One region of the Frondihabitans australicus genome, then DNA from elsewhere that is predicted to be linked to it. Evidence: predicted binding sites of a transcription regulator. Region 1 holds the regulator's gene; the other holds the start of a gene.
The links. The regulator HspR, encoded in region 1, represses chaperone genes until heat shock. The targets are predictions, from matches to a motif close to AAGTTGAGTCNNNNNGACTCAACTT.
Positions count from the first base shown of each region.

Region 2: the regulator HspR is predicted to act here: its motif matches at 3,576-3,600, upstream of C8E83_RS18365 (ATP-dependent Clp protease ATP-binding subunit).

Region 1 covers NZ_RBKS01000001.1:3,370,669-3,376,470, reverse strand. The annotation lists gene C8E83_RS16155 (helix-turn-helix domain-containing protein) at 1-116, opposite strand, end outside; gene C8E83_RS16150 (GntR family transcriptional regulator) at 248-904, shown strand; gene C8E83_RS16145 (aminoglycoside 3'-phosphotransferase) at 924-1,679, opposite strand; gene C8E83_RS16140 (heat shock protein transcriptional repressor HspR) at 1,676-2,086, opposite strand; gene C8E83_RS16135 (DnaJ C-terminal domain-containing protein) at 2,114-3,091, opposite strand; gene C8E83_RS16130 (nucleotide exchange factor GrpE) at 3,204-3,845, opposite strand; gene dnaK (molecular chaperone DnaK) at 3,849-5,708, opposite strand.
Region 2 covers NZ_RBKS01000001.1:3,863,080-3,868,881, reverse strand. The annotation lists gene C8E83_RS18385 (carbohydrate kinase family protein) at 118-1,071, opposite strand; gene C8E83_RS18380 (AraC family transcriptional regulator) at 1,087-2,127, opposite strand; gene C8E83_RS19975 (YflT domain-containing protein) at 2,268-3,008, shown strand; gene C8E83_RS18370 (DUF7674 family protein) at 3,116-3,526, opposite strand; gene C8E83_RS18365 (ATP-dependent Clp protease ATP-binding subunit) at 3,679-5,802, shown strand, end outside.

The DNA.
Region 1 (5,802 bases):
CCGAGCGCAACGCCGGCGCGGTCTGCCGCCTCTTTCGGGCTGAGGCCGACGCGCTCGCGATGCTCGCGGAGACGGAGCGCCATGGACGTGCGGATGGCCTGATCGCGTGGTCTCATGATCACGATATTACTAGGAATATTTTGTTCCGCGTTAGTACTTGACAGGTATTACATCAGTCTGAAAGTGTGATGGGAACATCGAGGGCCGTACAACCCCCGCCGCTATTCGCCGAGAGGATGAATGACCGATGCCCGTCCCACGACCCCAGATGCTCGCCCCGCGCCGGCTGCTGCGCGACCAGATCCGTGAAGAACTGCTCGAGGCGATTCTGAACGGCACGCTCGAGCCCGGCGAGCGACTCGTCGACGACGAGCTCGTCGAATGGCTCGGCTGCTCGCGCACGCCGATCCGCGAGGCCCTGAACGATCTCATGCACGCGGGGTTCATCGAGATCGAGCCGAACAAGTACACGAGGGTGGCCCAGCCCCGCGACGACGAGGCGTTCGAGGTGCTCCAGACGCTCGGTGTGCTGTACGGCGGCGCAGTCCGCCTGGCAGTCGGCAGGCTCGACGACACGGCACGCGACTCCATCGTGATGACGATCGACGCAGCCCGCGACGACCTCGCGAGCCACGACGCTCTCGGGCTCAACGCGCGAACCATCGCCCTCTTCGACCTGTTCGTCGACGCCTGCGGCAACTCGCAGCTGCAGCGCGTCTGCCGCGACATCACCGCCGGGCTGGCCTACCGCCTCCGGCTGCCGAACCTGTTCGACCTGCTCGACATGTCCTCGCTCGACGACGCCTATTCGAGGCTGCGTCAGGCGACGGTCGACGGCGACGCCATCGGCGCCGAGCTCGCCGCGGAGGCCCTGCACCGGCTTCCGGCGGGCGCACTCGTGTGAAAGGCGCGGGTGGCCCGGCCTACGTGCCGTTCCAGAGCGCCCGGTAGAAGTCCGTGCGCTCGACATCGGGAGCGATGCCGTATGCGTCGAGGAAGGCGCCGTCCCACCCCGGCCCGTAGTTCCACTCCAGGCTCATCGTCGCGACGGCGACGTCGGCCCAGCGGTCGGCCACGCCGAGCGCGTCGAGGTCGACGTGGCCCGACCACGTGCCGTCGTCGGCGAGGAGGGTGTTGGGCACGCAGGGGTCGCCGTGGCACACGACGAGACGATCGATCGGCGGCACCGGGGGCAGCGTCGGCTCCTGCGCCCTGGCCTTGTCGCTGGCCGCGAGGCGAGCCGACACCGACCAGTCGAAGGGGCAGTCGTCGACGGGCAGAGCGTCATGGAAGGCCCGGAGAGCTCGGCCGCAGGCCGTCACCGCGGTCGCAGGATCCGACTGCCACCTCGGCACGACCGCGCTCGTCCCGGCGAGGCCCTGCGTCACGAGCCAGCCGGCATCGTCGTCGCGGCCCGAGGCCAGCACACGCGGCACCGTGACGTAGTCGACGGCCCAGCGGAGGCGGGCTTCTTCGGCGACGAGGTTGAGCCCGCGGCCGTGAGGCGCCCACTTCGCGAAGCGACGTGTGGGGCCCTCGCCGAGCTGGAAGGTCAGGCCGCCGACCTCGTTGCGCCAGACCGGGGTGACCGTGTCGGCTCCTGCGAGCTCGGCCACACGGGGCGGAGTCTCGACGTCGCCGAGGCCCAGCAGCTGCGCCACCACCGGGCGCGGGCTCACCGGTTCGGGCGCCAGAGCACGACGGAGGTCTGCCGCTGCGGGCGAGTGCCGTGGCGCAGCGGGACGACGCCGCCCGACGACCCGGCCGCGAAGACGCGCGAGCCCGGGCGATTGAGGAGTTCGTCGGCTAGGGCCGACTCGAGCTCGCGGACGCGCGTGGTCAGCGCGGTGACGTGGTTCTCGAGCTCCAGGATCCGGCGGATTCCCTCGAGGCTCACGCCCTCGCCGCTGAGCCGTGCGATCTCGCGGAGCTGATTGACGTCGCGCATGGAGTAGCGGCGGCTCTTGCCGGCGGTGCGGGTGGGCACCACGAGCTCGAGTCGGTCGTACTGCCTGAGCGTCTGCGGGTGCATGCCCGCGAGCTCGGCCGCGACCGCGATCGCGAAGATCGGGGAGTTCTCGTCCACTGCCTGGCCTCCTTCACACGAGGGTAGCTACTGGCGCGCCCGATCGAGCAGATCGGCACGGGGGTTCTCGTCGGGCAGGGCGTCGCGCAAAGCCTCGACAGCCTCGCGGGCCTTGTCGCTGAGGTGCGACGGCACGGCCACCTGGACGGTGGCGAGCAGGTCGCCCTTGCCCTCCTTGGCGTCGACGCCGCGGCCCTTGACTCGCAGGACGCGGCCCGACGGGGTGCCGGGCGCCACGCGGAGGCGAACCGGGTCGCCGGCCAGCGTCGGCACCTCGATGGTCGCGCCCAGCGCGGCCTCGGCGAAGGTGACCGGCACGTCGAGGCGCAGGTTCAGGCCGTCGCGCTCGAAGACCGGGTGCGGGCGGACCGCCACGGTGAGCACGATGTCGCCGGCCTCGCCACCGTCGCGGCTGGGCTCGCCGCGACCGCGGAGACGGATCTTCTGGCCGTTCGTGACACCGGCGGGGATCCGCACCTTGATCGGCTTGCCCTGCGACTGGCTGAGCGTGATCGTCTCGCCGGTGACCGCCGTCTTGAAGTCGAGGGTCGTCGAGGCGACGATGTCGTTGCCCTTCGTCGGGCCGCCGTAGCCGCGGAAGCCGCCGGAGGTCTGGCCGAAGCCGCCGCCGCCGAACATGCCGCTGAAGATGTCCTCGAAACCGCCACGACGACCGCCTCCGCCGCCGCCCTGGCCGAACATGCCGCCGAAGACGTCCTCGAAGCCGCCGCCGCCCTGTGCGCCCGAGCCGGCCGTGAACCGGGCTCCGGAGCCCATCGCGCGGATCTGGTCGTACTCCTTGCGCTGCTCCGGGTCCGAGAGCACCGAGTGCGCCTCGCTGATCTCCTTGAACTTCGCCTCGGCCGCGGCGTCGCCGGGATTCGAGTCGGGGTGGTACTGGCGCGCGAGCTTGCGGTAGACCTTCTTCAGCTCGGCGGGCGTGACGTCTTTCGAGACGCCCAGAACGGCGTAGAAGTCCTTGTCGAACCAGTCCTGGCTTGCCAAGCGTCGCAGCCTTTCGTGTGGGGCACACGCGATTCGCGTGTGTGAAGAGTATGGGGGCGGCGGGCCCCGTCGAGGAGCCCGCCGCCGGTGGCGCCAGAGGCGCCGGGGGTTGCTACGCCGGGACCGAGACGGCGACCTTGGCAGCGCGCAGCACGCGCTCGCCGAGGACGTAGCCGGGCTCGATCACGTCGGCGACCGTGTTGACGGTCACCTCGGGGTTCGGCAGCTGCACGATCGCCTCGTGGAACTTCGGGTCGAACACGTCGCCCTTCGCCCCCACCTGAGTGAGGCCGAATCGGTCGAAGCCCGACCGGAGCTTCTGCGCGATGACCTGCATCGGCCCCTCGTCGAGGTCGCCGTGAGCCTCCGCTCGCGTGAGGTCGTCGAGGGCCGGCAGGATCGCGCGAATGACCTCGGCGATCACGACATCGCGATTGGCCTCCCGATCGCGCTCGACGCGCTTGCGGAAGTTCACCAGCTCGGCCTGGGCGCGCAGCATGTCCTGACGCATCTCGGCGACGAGGTCCGCCGAGGCCTGATCGAGGATCGCCTCGTCGTCGGCGCTGAGACCCTCGGTCTCGGGGAGCTCGACGTCGGGGCCCTCGGCGTCGATCAGCTCGGAGGCGTCGTCGACGTCGGCCGTGCCGCCGTCCTCCGACGGGGCCCCGGCCGACTGGGGCTGGGGCTCCGCCTGAGGGTCGACGCGGTCGTCGGGACCGGTGCTGCCGTCGGGGGTCGTGTTGTCGTCGCTCATCGACTACTTCTTGTCGTCGTCGTCGTCCACGACCTCGGCGTCGACGATGTCCTCGTCGTCGGCCGGAGCGTCGCCCGCGGGGGCGCCGTCGGTCGGGGCCTGCGGGTTCGCCTGCTCGGAGGCGTAGAGCGCCTGGCCGATCTTCTGCTGGCTCTCCGACAGCTTGTCGACGGCCGGCTTGACGGCCGAGTCGTCGTCGCCGGCGAGGGCGGACTTCAGGGCGTCGACGTCGGCCTGGACCTCGCTCTTCACGTCGGCGGGCAGCTTCTCGTCGTTCTCCTTCAGGAGCTTCTCGATCGAGTACACCATCTGCTCGCCGTTGTTGCGGATCTCGTTGGCCTCGCGGCGCGCCTTGTCTTCCGCGGCGTGCTCCTCCGCCTCGCGGACCATGCGGTCGATGTCGTCCTTCGAGAGCGACGAGCCGCCGGTGATGGTCATCGACTGCTCCTTGCCGGTGCCCTTGTCGCGGGCCGACACGTGCACGATGCCGTTGGCGTCGATGTCGAAGGTGACCTCGATCTGCGGGATGCCGCGCGGAGCCGGAGCGATGCCGGTCAGCTCGAACGTGCCGAGGTTCTTGTTGTCGCGGGTGAACTCGCGCTCGCCCTGGAAGACCTGGATCGCGACGGACGGCTGGTTGTCGTCGGCCGTCGTGAAGGTCTCGCTCCGCTTGGTCGGGATGGCGGTGTTGCGCTCGATGAGCTTGGTCATCGCGCCGCCCTTGGTCTCGATGCCGAGCGACAGCGGGGTGACGTCGATGAGGAGGACGTCCTTGCGCTCGCCCTTCAGCACGCCGGCCTGGAGCGCGGCGCCGACGGCCACGACCTCGTCGGGGTTGACGCCCTTGTTGGGCTCCTTGCCGCCGGTGAGCTGCTTGACGACCTCGGTGACCGCGGGCATGCGGGTCGAGCCGCCGACGAGCACGACGTGCGAGATGTCGGAGACCTTGACGCCGGCCTCGGCGATGACGTCGTTGAACGGCTTCTTGGTGCGGTCGAGGAGGTCGGAGGTCCACTGCTCGAACTGCGCGCGGGTGATCGTCTCGTCGAGGTTCAGCGGACCCTCGGCGGTCAGCGTGAGGTACGGGAGCTGGATGCTGGTCGACGTGGAGGACGACAGCTCTTTCTTCGCCTGCTCCGCGGCCTCCTTGAGGCGCTGCTTCGCGATCTTGTCGTTCGAGAGGTCGACGCCGTGGGCGTCCTTGAACTTCTTGACGAGGTGCTCGACGATGCGCTCGTCCCAGTCGTCGCCGCCGAGGCGGTTGTCGCCGGCGGTCGCGCGGACCTGGATGGTCGAGAAGTCGTCGTCCTTGCCCACCTCGAGGAGGGAGACGTCGAACGTGCCGCCACCGAGGTCGAAGACCAGGATGAGCTCGTCCTCCTTGCCCTTGTCGAGGCCGTAGGCGAGAGCGGCGGCGGTCGGCTCGTTGATGATGCGCAGGACGTTGAGGCCCGCGATCTCGCCGGCCTCCTTCGTGGCCTGGCGCTCCGAGTCGTTGAAGTAGGCGGGGACGGTGATGACCGCGTCGGTGACGTCTTCGCCGAGGTACTGCTCGGCGTCGCGCTTGAGCTTGCCGAGGATGCGCGCCGAGATCTCCTGCGGCGTGTACTTCTTGTCGTCGATGTCGACCTTCCAGTCGGTGCCGATGTGGCGCTTGACCGACGAGATGGTGCGGTCGACGTTCGTGACGGCCTGGCGCTTGGCGGTTTCGCCGACGAGCACCTCGCCGTCCTTCGTGAACGCGACGACCGACGGGGTGGTGCGCAGGCCCTCAGCGTTGGCGATGACCGTGGGCTCGCCGCCCTCGAGGACCGCGACCACCGAGTTGGTGGTACCGAGGTCGATTCCTACTGCACGTGCCATGTGGCTGTTCTCCTTTGTGCGTGTTGCCTGGGCTGATGAAAGCGTGAGGATCGGGGTTGAGCCCGATGCACTCAAGTTTACGCACACGTGTGGG
Region 2 (5,802 bases), 490 kb from region 1:
GCCGGTTCCGCCTGTTCGGCGTCTCGGGCGACAAAACGCGACACCTGCGACGCTCTCGTGCGTCGCAGGTGTCGCGTTTTGTCGCAGGGGGACGAGTAGCTCAGAGACGGGGAGGGGCTAGAGGGCGAGCTCAGCAGGCATCGGCGGGTTGGCGCCGGCGCGCGACACAGTCACGCGGGCGCTGCGGAGCGCCACGTCGGCCACGGCCTCGAGGTCGGCCCGAGCCAGTGACCCGGCCCGCAGCGACGAGTCGAGACCCCGCAGCAGGATCGCCGAGAGCAGCCCCGACATGAAGGCGTCTCCGGCCCCGATCGTGTCGACGACCGACACCGGCAGCGACGGCAGGTCGAGCCGGTCGGACTGCGAGAAGACGAGTGCTCCGTCGCCGCCGCGGGTCATCGCGGCGAGCACGGCCCCGAGCGACAGGAACCGCTCGAGAACGGCGGCGGGCTCGACGCCCGGATAGAGCCAGGCGGCGTCCTCGTCGCTCAGCTTCACGACATGCGACACACGCGCTATCGCCTCGACGGCCGCGACGACGTCGGGCCGGGAGGGCGTGACACCCGGGCGCACGTTCGGGTCGAAGCTCACCAGGGCCGTGGCGGAGGCGGTCTCGAGCAGGCGGCGCACGTCGTCGGCTCCTGGTGCCAGAGCCGACGCGATCGACCCCGTGTGGACGAGCCGCACTCCCGCCGGCGCCGAGAGAGCACCGGGCGCCCACGCGATCGAGAAGTCGTACTCGGCGTGGCGGTCGGCCTGGATCGTCGCGACCGCCGTCGACGTCGGCTCGTCGACGAACGACGCCTCGTCGAGCACGACGCCGGTCTCGTCGAGGTGCGCGACGATCGCCTCGCCGCGGTCGTCGCGGCCGAGCTGCGTGCGGAAAACGGTGGGCAGGCCGAGGCGCGCGAGCCCGTAGGCGACGTTCATCGGGCTTCCGCCGGGGTGCTCGACGGTCGACGCGCCGTCGACCACGATGTCGACGAGGGCCTCGCCGACGACGAAGGCGGCCGGGGCGGCGGGGCCAGAGGGCGCAGGAGCAGGGCCACTCGGCGCCGATGCAGAGCTCATGCCCCGAGCATAGGGTCAGGCGCGCCCGAGCGTGGCCGCCGGGTACTCCCCGAACCGCCGCACGTAGGCCCCGGCGAAGCGCCCCGCGTGCGCGAAGCCCCACCGCCTGGCGACGGCCGCGACGGTCGTGTCGGCCGGCGAGTGCGCGCCGAGCTCTGCACGCACGTGGTCGAGTCGGATCCCGCGCAGGTAGTCGGTCGGCGTCGTGTCGAGCTGCTGCTGGAACACGTGCTGGAGCCCGCGCAGGCTGAGCCCCGCGGCCTCGGCGATGTCCGTCGCCGTGATCGGCTGCTCGGCGCGCGCGTGCATGAACTCGACGGCCGCTCGCAGTTTCGCGTGCGACGGCAGCTGCAGCAGCATCGTGGGTCGCGGTGCGTCGTGGGAGAACGTGGCGAGGAGCGCTTCGGCCGCGGCGCGATTCGCCTCCGCGCGCAGCAGGGGGCTCGCCGGGGCGTCGCCGGGCGCACCGAGCACCACGCGCGCGACGCGGGTGATCGTCGATTTCCAGGCCGTCAGCTCCTGCGCCTCGGGCACCACCTGATGGTGGAAGTGGAGCGGCCCCGGGGCCGCGCCCGTGCGCTCAGCGGCGATCCGCTCGAGGTACCGGGCGTCGAACTGCACGAGGTTCTGCCGGGTCTCGGCGAAGTGGAACGCGAACCGCTTTCCGGTGGGGAACATCGCCGGCCGACCGAGGGCGAGCGCGGTCTCGTCTCCGCCGAGGTCCATGACGGCCGTGCCGCTCGAGATCCACGAGACGATGTACTCGTCCTTCGGCTGGACCGTTCCGAGCACCGTTCCGAAGAACGCCGACGAGCGCAGCGTCATCTCGTCGTCGCCGGTGAGCGAGTAGCGGTAGACGAAGTCCTTCTCGGTGCGCTCCATGTGGAAGCCGGAGCCGTTGTAGCCCTCCGTGTAGAACTCGCGGGCCTCGTCGAGGTCCGTTCCCTCCGTCTCGAAGTGGCGGCGGGAGTCCGCGGCACGGGTGTCGGCAGGGCGGGAGTCGGCGTCGCGAGCAGGGTCGGTCTCGGCGTCGAAGGCAGGGTCTGGCGTGGACATCTCGCGGATTCTCACACGCGCGTGGAGTGGCGCGATATCCCTGTTCTGCCGAACGCACTTCTGATATAAGGCGGATTCACCGGGTGCGGCAAGCATCGAGCGGGCAGGGTGGAAACACACAGCTTTCAAGGAGAGACCGCATGACCGATCAGCAGGATCCCGGCACCACGCCCCCGCCGCCCCCGTCCGAGCGCCCGCTCGACGCCCCTCCGCCCCCGGCCGAGACCTCGCACGGCGAGACCTCGCCCTCGGCGCCGCCCCTCGGGCAGGAGGCCGCCGAGGCCGACGCGCAGCAGTCCGGCCGCCCGGCCCCGCAGTACGGCGAGTACGCCCCTCCCGGCAGCGTGCCGCCGCCGGCCGCCGCGCAGCCCGCGGCCGACGCCACCGGCTCGGCTGCCGAGTCGCTCGGCGGCGTCGGCGCGTTCGTGGGCGGCTCGTACCCGCAGGTCGTCGCGTCGTTCACGAAGTACGAGGACGCCCAGAAGGCCGTCGACCGGCTCTCCGACGAGGGCTTCCCTGTCGAGAACGTGTCGATCGTCGGGCACGACCTCCGCACGGTCGAGAACATCCGCGGCCGGGTGACGAACGGCTCTGCGGCGCTTCGCGGCCTGACGTCGGGAATCTGGTTCGGCATCGCCCTCGGCGTGCTGTTCGCCCTGTTCAACCCGAAGGACAACTTCTTCGGCGTGGTCCTGACCATCGTGGTGATCGGCGCCGTGTGGGGTCTCATCTTCGGCTTCGTCGGGCACGCGATGACCCGCGGCCAGCGCGACTTCTCGTCGATCAAGACGATGGAGGCCGGGCGGTACGAGGTGCTCGTGCGCGGCGAGTACGCGGCGCGCGCCACCCAGCTCCTGTCGCAGGCGACCTACCCCAGCTAGCCGGCCCGGCGCCGCCACGCGCCCGCCGCGCCCCGCGAGATCGCATTCGTTGTCGCCCCGGTCCTTCCGAGCCGACAAAGCATGCGATCTCGGGCCGGTGACGTCGGTCAGGATCGCGCGCGACGCGGCGTGCCCCACACGCGCCGCCAGCCGAATGCATCGGGATACAGCTCGCGAGCGACAGCGGTCAGCCGAGGCCCGAGGTGCCGCAGATGGCGGGATCGCGGGCCGAGGTTTTCGACGAACGACAGCGCGATGACGTTCTGCCGATAGGCGTCGCCCGTCGCGTATCCGGCCTCGAGGAAGTCGAGGAGTGCCCGGACCCGATGTCTGTCACCGAGCCGGCCGGCGACCAGGTTCGCCGTGATCTCGCCGACGAAGAGATGCCCCAGGACGAGCCCGTCGTCGTCGCGGAAGAAGTCGTCGTCGTTCGTCTCGCTGAACTCGGGAAAAGCACGGACGAGACCCTCGAACCAGGATTCGAAGTCGCCCGGCACACGACGCGCCTCATCGGTCACGAAGCCCCCTTCCTCCGGGCCAGCATCCCACACACGGCACACGCGACGAGGGTTGAGCGGGGTGCGCTCAACTTTTTTCGGCGAACGGGAATGCACCCCACCCTCCATGGGTTAGTTGAGTCATAGGCACTCACGTTTACCCAGGAGGTACCTTGCCTGAGAACTTCGGCCCCACGAACGGCGACAGCTCGTCGAACGACAACTCGTTCGATGAGATCTTGGCTCGTCTCCTCGCCGGCCAGCAGAACGGCGGCAACTTCGGCCGCCCCATCGACATCTCGCGGCTCCTGAGCCGACGCACCCACGAGCTCCTCGGCGCAGCGCGCACCTACGCGGTCGAGCACGGCCACGCCGAGCTCGACGCGCTCCACATCCTGCGGGTCGCGGTCGACGAGCACCCCGCGAGCGACCTCATCGCGTTCGCAGGAGCAGACCGAGACCGCCTCGTCCAGGCCATCGAGGGTCGTCTTCCCGGTTCCGGCGGAGGCGCCCCCGAGCGCCCGGGCCTGACTCCGGCGGCCCAGCGCGTGCTCCTCGAGTCCGCGCAGGCCGCCCGCGGCTTCGGCTCGACCTACGTCGACCCCGAGCACGTGATCTTCGCCCTGGTCGTGAACCAGGACTCCGTCACCGGCCAGCTCCTGGCCGCCGCCAGCGTCACCCCCGAGGCCATGCAGCGCTTCGCCCAGCAGGGCGGCATCCAGACGGCGCAGGCGGCCGAGGAGGGCCAGCAGCACCCGGGCCAGGAGCCCTCGGACACCCCGACCCTCGACCAGTTCGGCACCGACCTGACCGCCCGCGCACGCGACGGCAGGGTCGACCCGGTGATCGGCCGGGCCGACGAGATCGAGGCGACCGTCGAGATCCTGCTGCGCCGCACCAAGAACAACCCGGTGCTGATCGGCGAGCCCGGCGTCGGCAAGACCGCCATCGTCGAGGGCCTCGCCCAGCGCATCGCCGACGGCGAGGTGCCCGAGCCCCTGCGGAACAAGCGCGTCGTCGCCCTCGACATGGCGTCGATGGTGGCGGGCACCCGCTACCGCGGCGACTTCGAGGAGCGCCTCACCAAGGCGGTCGACGAGATCGCCGCGCACTCCGACGAGCTCATCGTCTTCATCGACGAGCTGCACACGGTCGTGGGCGCAGGATCCGGCAGCGAGGGCGGCATGGACGCCGGCAACATCCTGAAGCCCCGGCTGGCCCGCGGCGAGCTCCACATCGTCGGCGCCACCACGCTCTCGGAGTACCGCCGCGTCGAGAAGGACGCCGCTCTCGAGCGCCGCTTCCAGCCCGTCCAGGTGCCCGAGCCGAGCGTTGAGGACGCCGTCCAGATCCTCGCCGGGCTCGCCCCGCGCTACGAGGAGCACCACGGCGTGACATACACGCCCGAGGCGATCCGCGCCGCGGTCGAGCTCTCGCACCGCTACGTCAGCGACCGGTTCCTGCCCGACAAGGCCATCGACCTGATCGACCAGGCCGGCGCCCGCCGCCGCCTGCGTCTGGGTTCGACGGTCGACGTCGGCGCTCTCCAGCAGGAGCTCGCCGACCTCGAGTCGGCGAAGAACCAGGCCGTCGCAGCCGAACGCTACGAGGAGGCCTCCGGGCTCCGCGACCGGATGCAGGAGGTGGAGGGTCGGCTCGAGGCCGCCACCTCGCATCCTGCGCCCTCGATGACCTCGGTCGACGCCGTGATCGGCGAGGAGGCCATCGCCGAGATGGTCTCGCGCGCCACCGGGATCCCGGCCTCGCGCCTCACCGAGGGCGACCGCTCTCGACTGGCGGTGCTCGAGCACGAGCTGCACGCCCGAGTGATCGGCCAGCACGACGCGGTCGCCGCGATCGCCAAGTCGATCCGCAGGAGCCGCACCGGCATGGGCGACTCCCGCCGCCCCACCGGGTCGTTCCTGTTCCTCGGCCCGACGGGCGTCGGCAAGACCGAGCTCGCCAAGGCTCTCGCGGCCTCGCTCTTCGGAGACGAGTCGTCGATGCTGCGCTTCGACATGTCGGAGTTCGGTGAGCGCCACACCGTCTCGCGCCTGGTCGGCGCCCCTCCCGGATACGTCGGCTACGACGAGGCCGGGCAGCTGACCGAGCGCGTGCGCCGCAACCCGTACTCGGTGATCCTGCTCGACGAGATCGAGAAGGCGCACCCCGACGTGTTCAACCTCCTGCTGCAGGTGCTCGACGACGGTCGCCTGACCGACGGCCAGGGTCGCACGGTCGACTTCCGCAACACGGTGGTCATCATGACCTCGAACCTCGGCAGCGAGTTCCTGGCA